Regions from separate parts of the Shewanella amazonensis SB2B genome, predicted to be linked through region 2. Evidence: predicted binding sites of a transcription regulator. Region 2 holds the regulator's gene; the other holds the start of a gene.

Region 1 (3,427 bases), 1.4 Mb from region 2:
GGCAACAGCAGGCCCCGTTGCAGCTCCTGTTTAAAGAAGAGTTCCGGCCCATACAATATGCCACCATCATCCACACAGGCACTGATAGCCCCCTGCAGGTCGGTCAGCGTCAGGCTCGCGGGTCCGTCATAATAGAAGGCCTCCCCCTGTGGATGCCTCAGCGACCAGTTATACAAAGGCCATACCTTGATGATGTCGTGGGCAGCAAGGCTGCTGGGATGAGTTGGCATGCCCCGGCGCTGCAGATACCCAGGCGACGCCACCAGGCGGTAATCCAGTGTCCCAAGGGGTACCGCTATCCAGGACGAGTCCGGCTGAATACCGCCCACGATGGCGATATCTATGCCCTTGTCGATAAGGTCGACTACCTCGTTTTTTTGGGTGATATGCAGCCTGATCCCCGGATATTCCCGCCGAAACTCGTTAATGGTTTTCATAAAAATCATCGAGATGATAGAGATGGGGGCGGCAATACGCAGCGTGCCTTCCAGCGGGTCTTCGCCATCACCATAAAGGGCGTCCACGGCGCTCACCAGAGACTTGTAACGCTCGTAAAGCGCCATACCCTCTTCGGTGAGGCGAATTTTGCGGGTGCTTCGCATCAACAGCTGACGGCCTCGGTTTTCTTCCAGGCGGGATAATTTACGACTGACAGTCGCCACCGGCATCGAAAGGCGGTCGGCCACGGCAGACAGGCTACCGGCGTCCACCAGCTGCACAAAGAGGTAAATCAATTCAAGTTCGCTGCCCGGATGCTCTCTCATGCCGTTTCCCGCCGTTAATCATGGATATGCCTGCGACCAAGGACCAATGGTCAGCTCGCATCATGATATGCTAATTTGCCTGCCGAGCCCCACTGCAAAGGGGGAAATTGTGATCTGCCGAGGCCCCAGCTGAGATGTTCAACCTCCTCATTCCGCTGCTCGCTGTTGTTGCCGTGATGATTGCGGGCGCTGCCAGCTCCAGACTCCTTCCGGGCTGGTTAGAACGCTTTCTCAACCAATACGTGTACTACCTTGCATTTCCGGCCATCCTGTATGTGAGCTTGGCCAAAACGCCCATTGAACAAATTCTCAACCCCGGATTTGTGCTGGGTTATCTGCTTGCCATGGTGGTGACCTATGTATTGGTGCAGCTATGGTCACTGAAGCATGAACAGGGACAACCCCGTCCGGCGAGTCTGCGTGCCCTCTCGGCCACCTTCGGCAACACAGCCTTTATCGGTATTCCCGTGCTGGCGATGCTGTTTCCGGATAATCCGCAGGCGCTGATGGCTGCCGCGCTGGCAAGCCTTTTATCCGTCTTGATGTTTGCCGTTACCGTGGTGCAATTAAGACTTGCCAGCCAACCACTGACTGGCATTGCTCGATTAAGCCTGGCGCTGCGGGTTGTGAGCAGGAACCCTGTGGTCATCGGCTGCGCTCTCGGGGTACTGGCGTCGGCGATGCAGTTTTCACTGCCCCCGATACTGGAACCCCTGGTGACATGGATAGGTAAAAGTTCCAGCCCCTGCGCGCTTTTTGCCATCGGCATAGCGCTGGCCCGTTCCATGCGAGAGCCTGAACACAGTCGAGTGGGCGTGCCCTTCTGGCACGTGAATCTGGCGAAACTGGCTTTGCAGCCGCTCCTGGTATGGCTACTCTTCAGTTGGTTTGGGGTGGACACGCAGCTGACCGTGATGGGGGTACTGCTTTCCGCCATGCCCACTGCCGCCAGCGTTTATCTGCTGGCCTATCAGGATAAAACCCTGGAAAAACAAATCGCCCGGGGCATAGTGGCAGGCACGCTGCTGACGCTTTTCAGTCTGCCGCTGCTGACGATGGGGTTAAACCTGATAACCCAGTAACCAAAAAATTTTTCACGTCGGGCCTCTGGGATAATTTACTGTACAAAAAATCAGTATATACTGTGTATCAATACAGTACTTTGATTGCTAATCACACAGGATTGCCGTCATGCTTTGTCAGCTCAGCATCAATAACTTTGCCATTGTTCGCTTTCTGGAATTGGACTTCCGTCCGGGTATGACCAGTATTACCGGTGAAACCGGTGCCGGTAAGTCTATCGCCATCGATGCCCTGGGGCTGTGCCTGGGTAACCGCGCCGACGCCGGTGCCGTGCGCCCCGGAGCCAGCAAAACCGAGGTCAGCGCCCGTTTCTCTCTGGATGATGTGCCACTGGCCCGGCGCTGGCTGGAGGACAACGATCTCGAGCTGGACGACGAATGTATTCTCAGGCGTACCATCACTTCCGATGGCCGTTCACGGGCCTACATCAATGGCAATCCTGTCCCCCTCTCTCAGCTCAAATCCCTCGGGCAATATCTGGTGGGGATCCACGGCCAGCATGCACACCACGCTCTCTTAAAAAACGAACACCAACTGACGCTGCTGGATAGCTATGCCAATCACCGCATGCTGCAGGAGTCGGTCGCCAGCGCCTATCAGCGCTGTCGTCAGATCGAAGCCGAATTAAGGCAGCTTGAGCAAAGCCAGCAGGAACGCATCGCCCGCAAACAGCTGCTGCAGTATCAGGTTGAAGAATTGGACGAATTCGCCCTGATGGAAGGAGAGTTTGAACAAATCGAGGCCGAACACAAACGCCTCGCCAATGGCACCGCACTGATTGAAGATTGTCAGCACACCTTGTCGCTGCTCAGTGAATCCGACGAAGGCAATATTGAGTCGCTGTTAAACCGAGCCTTATCCCTGGCCGCAACCCTGGAGTCGCTTGACCCTACCCTGGCCCCCATTGGGAATATGCTCAATGACGCCCTTATTCAGGTGCAGGAAAGCAGCAGCGAACTTGGCCGTTACCTGTCCAATCTGGAGCTGGACCCGGAACATTTTGCCTATCTCGAAGAGCGACTCTCCAAAGCCATGACCCTGGCACGAAAACACCATGTTGCCGCCGATAAACTGGCTGCGCATCATCAGGAGCTTGCCAGGGAACTGGCCGGATTGGATTCCGATGAGGCGCAGCTGGATGAACTGAAGCAACAGGTGCAAACCAGCAGGGAGGCTTATCTCAGTCACGCGCAGAAGCTCAGTCAAAGCCGTCTTCGCTATGCCAAAGAACTGGATAAGCAGGTCACCGCCTCCATTCAGGAGCTCAACATGCCAAAAGGTAAGTTCACCATCGAGGTGAACTTCAACGACAAGGTGATGAGTGCAAACGGCAGTGACAGTGTGGAGTTTTTGGTTACCACCAACCCAGGCCAGCCCCTGTCGCCATTGGCCAAGGTTGCCTCGGGCGGTGAACTGAGCCGCATTGGACTGGGTATTCAGGTGATCACCGCGAAAAAGGTCTCGACACCCACACTGATTTTTGACGAAGTGGATGTGGGGATTTCCGGCCCAACTGCGGCCGTGGTTGGCCGTATGCTCCGTGCCCTCGGTGAGGCAACTCAGGTGTTTTGTGTCACCCA
Region 2 (3,427 bases):
CATTGATACGGGTCATCACCCGATTGGCCAGTGCATTCACCACCGGGGTCAGCCAGGAAGGTTTTTGTTCGGGATCTTCACCCACTTCCTCGCGCCAATTGGGAACTTTTTCGGTCAAAAAGTTCTGCAGGGTGATGGGCTGGCCAAAATTCACATAGCCACGGCCAAAATTACCCAGTTTGCGTATGGCACCAAATACCTGCCACACGGATTCCTTTTCTTTTTTCTTGCCCGACAGCTCTTTGTGATAAGTAGCCACTTCCATCACATGGTCGTAACCCAAATACACAGGCACCAGAGTCACTGGTCGCTCAATGCCACGGATAACCGAAGACAAGGTCATGGCCAGCATGCCGGTTTTAGGCGCCAGCAGACGACCGGTACGGGAGCGGCCACCTTCGGTGAAGTACTCCACCGAATACCCCTTTGCGAACAGCTGATCCAGATATTCACGGAATACTGCGGTGTAGAGCTTGTTGCCGTTGAAGCTGCGGCGGATAAAGAAGGCGCCGCCACGGCGGAACATGGGGCCTGCTGGCCAGAAATTCAGGTTAATCCCGGCCGCAATGTGGGGCGGCACCATGCCTTCGTAATAAAGGATGTAAGACAGCAACAAATAATCCATGTGCGAGCGGTGGCAAGGCACATACACAATCTCATGACCGTCGTGGTGCAACTGGCGAATTTGCTCGGCACCCTTGATACTGATGCCCTTATAGAGCTTGTTCCACAGCCAGGTGAGGAAGCGCTCGGCGATACGTACCAGGCTGTCGGAGTAGTCGGCAGCAATCTCATCCAAATATTGAATGGCAGTTTCACGGGCCTTTTCTTCTGAGATTTTCTTACTGGAGGCCTCTTCAGCAATGGCTTTTTTCAGGTTGTCAGATTTCAGCAGGGCATGGAACATGGCTTGACGATTGGGCAACACAGGTCCGGTCATCACCTTACGCTGACGGCGGAAATGGACTCTCGCGACCCGGGCAAGCTTGTGGGCAATGCGCTTATCGGTGCCATGTTCATCGGCCATATGACGAAGTGACACAGCACGGGAAAACTGCACAAAGTTATGACGACCCAGGAACAAAATCATCAAACACTTACGCAGCCAGGTCGGATCTTCCCGTTCGAGTACTGCCGCACGCATGGTGTCATCCTCTTTACCCGGGGTACGTCCCCAGTAAAGACTCACAGGCACCAGCTGTATATCGAGTTCTTGCTGCTGACGGTGCAGGGCCAGTAATTGCTGGAAGGTCTGCAAAAAAGGCTCATTACTGTCACGCTTTCCAAACAGCGGCTTTCGGCCTTCCAGACACACGACCCTAGGGGTCTTGATCCCATCAATTTCCAGCATCTGATAGGGGCTGGGTAATCCAAGCTTGCCAGTTATCTCATGGAGCGCAGCGATATCGCTCACAGACTCGGTTTTCATGACGTAAACCAAGGGGCGGGAGGGATCGAGATTCAAATCGGCGAAGGGATCCTGAGGTACCACTATGGTGTGTACCAACTGCTTTTGGATCCACCGCAAGGACTTAAACCAAAAAGACTCGTGTGCTGACATTCTGATATTGGGAACCTGGCTTCAATCAATAGCGCAATAGAATATCAGACAGCCGCAGCCATTAGCCAATAATCTGAAAAATGGTTAATACTTGCGCTGATTAAAATACTGTATATACTGACAGTAACTGTATAGAAAAACAGGAATGACCATGAGACCGCTCACGCCTCGCCAGGCCGAGATCCTGGACCTAATCAAACGCAACATCGCCGAAACCGGCATGCCCCCAACGCGGGCAGAAATTGCATCCAGACTCGGCTTTAAAAGTGCTAATGCCGCCGAGGAGCATCTTAAAGCGCTCGCCAAAAAGGGCTGCATTGAGATTATGCCCGGCACCTCGCGAGGTATCAGGCTGGCGGGTGATGAGTTGGAAGATCAGCCAGACCCGGGTTTGCCCTTGATAGGTCAGGTGGCTGCCGGTGAACCCATTCTCGCCCAAGAGCATGTTGAGCAGTATTATCAGGTCGATCCTGCCATGTTCCGCCCCCATGCCGATTTTCTGCTGCGGGTTCGCGGCGACAGTATGAAAGACATAGGTATTCTCGACGGCGACCTGCTGGCGGTGCACAAGATGAACCAGGCCCGTAATGGCCAGGTGGTGGTTGCCAGGGTGGAAGACGATGTCACGGTAAAACGCTTCGAGAAGCAAGGCAATGTGGTGTACCTACACGCAGAGAACGAGGCATTCGCTCCTATCAGAGTGGATCTTGCCAACCAGAGTCTCACCATCGAGGGCTTGGCTGTGGGCGTTATCCGTAATGGAGACTGGCTATGAACAAGCTGATTGGTAACGCACCCCGTCATCCAGGTTTATGGACAGATTCCGCAGCCAAAGACGTTTGCCCCACATCGCAGGTGATTACCCAAAGCACTCAATCCCAAGGTCGCCAAGAGATGCAACAGCTCGCCCCAGAGCTTGCACGCCTGAGTCTTGAGGGGCGCTGGATAGTGCTTATCAGCCCACCCAATATCGGGCTTAAATCTACGCTGGCCCAGGCGGGTGTGCGCATGGACCGTGTGCTGCTGGTGCATGCCAAAGACGAAGTGGAAACCCTTTGGGCGATGGAGAAAGCGCTAACCAACGGTACCTCAAGTGCCGTGCTGTGTTGGACCAACGAACTGGATCCCAGAGATAAACGCAGATTGGCACTGGTAGCCAAAAATGCCGTGGCACTGGGTGTTATTTTTGAAAATGTAAATGCTCACTCACATGCCAGCGCTTTTGCTGTCAGACCCGAGTTAAGCCATACCCTTCGCGGTGCATCACCGCTGCACTGATCACCTCTTCATCCCTTTAAGCCCCTTTATCGGGGCTTTTTTTCGATAATTTTTTCAGATAATTAGAAAATAAAGTGATCTTGATCAATATTTAAACTGCAAGTAATGTAGTTCAGGTTAACAACGATTTGTTTGTTATATCCGGGCGATTATGTCGTCGCAGTATCTGAGGCTTGCGCCATGGATATTGTGTATTTGACCGATATATTCAGCTGTAGGTGCAAGTGTGGTGAACAAGGCTGTAATTCATTAAATAAGATACCAACCGCCAACGCACTTTGAAGTCATCGTTGCTTTTTGTGGGAACCGAAGAGTTTGCATAGAGCAGAGACTTACTGTGTGGCTCTTCTTTGTAGTTGCTTGATGCAATTGACAGAGGAGATGTCTTGTGAAGCAATGGTTGTATTGTTTCGCGGCGGCTTTATTGGCCCCGCCCATCTTTGCGGCTGACATGCCGCTCAACATGACACAAGGTGTTACTGAGATAAGTGGCAAGGTCTATGGCCTGCACATGACTATCCTGTACATCTGCTGTGCCATAGGTGTAGTGGTTTTTGGCGCCATGATTTACGCCATGATAAACCACCG

Evidence for each region. The regulator LexA, encoded in region 2, represses DNA repair genes until DNA is damaged. The targets are predictions, from matches to a motif close to TACTGTATNNNNATACAGTA.
Region 1: a site for LexA is predicted at 1,905-1,924, ahead of recN (DNA repair protein RecN). Genes of this name have one in related genera too.

Annotation. Positions count from the first base shown of each region.
Region 1 covers NC_008700.1:1,241,206-1,244,632, reverse strand. Annotated here, with positions in the region: gene SAMA_RS05360 (LysR family transcriptional regulator) at 1-764, opposite strand, end outside; gene SAMA_RS05355 (AEC family transporter) at 899-1,846, shown strand; gene recN (DNA repair protein RecN) at 1,956-3,427, shown strand, end outside.
Region 2 covers NC_008700.1:4,111,885-4,115,311, forward strand. Annotated here, with positions in the region: gene plsB (glycerol-3-phosphate 1-O-acyltransferase PlsB) at 1-1,561, opposite strand, end outside; gene lexA (transcriptional repressor LexA) at 1,713-2,336, shown strand; gene SAMA_RS18110 (cell division inhibitor SulA) at 2,333-2,839, shown strand; gene coxB (cytochrome c oxidase subunit II) at 3,228-3,427, shown strand, end outside.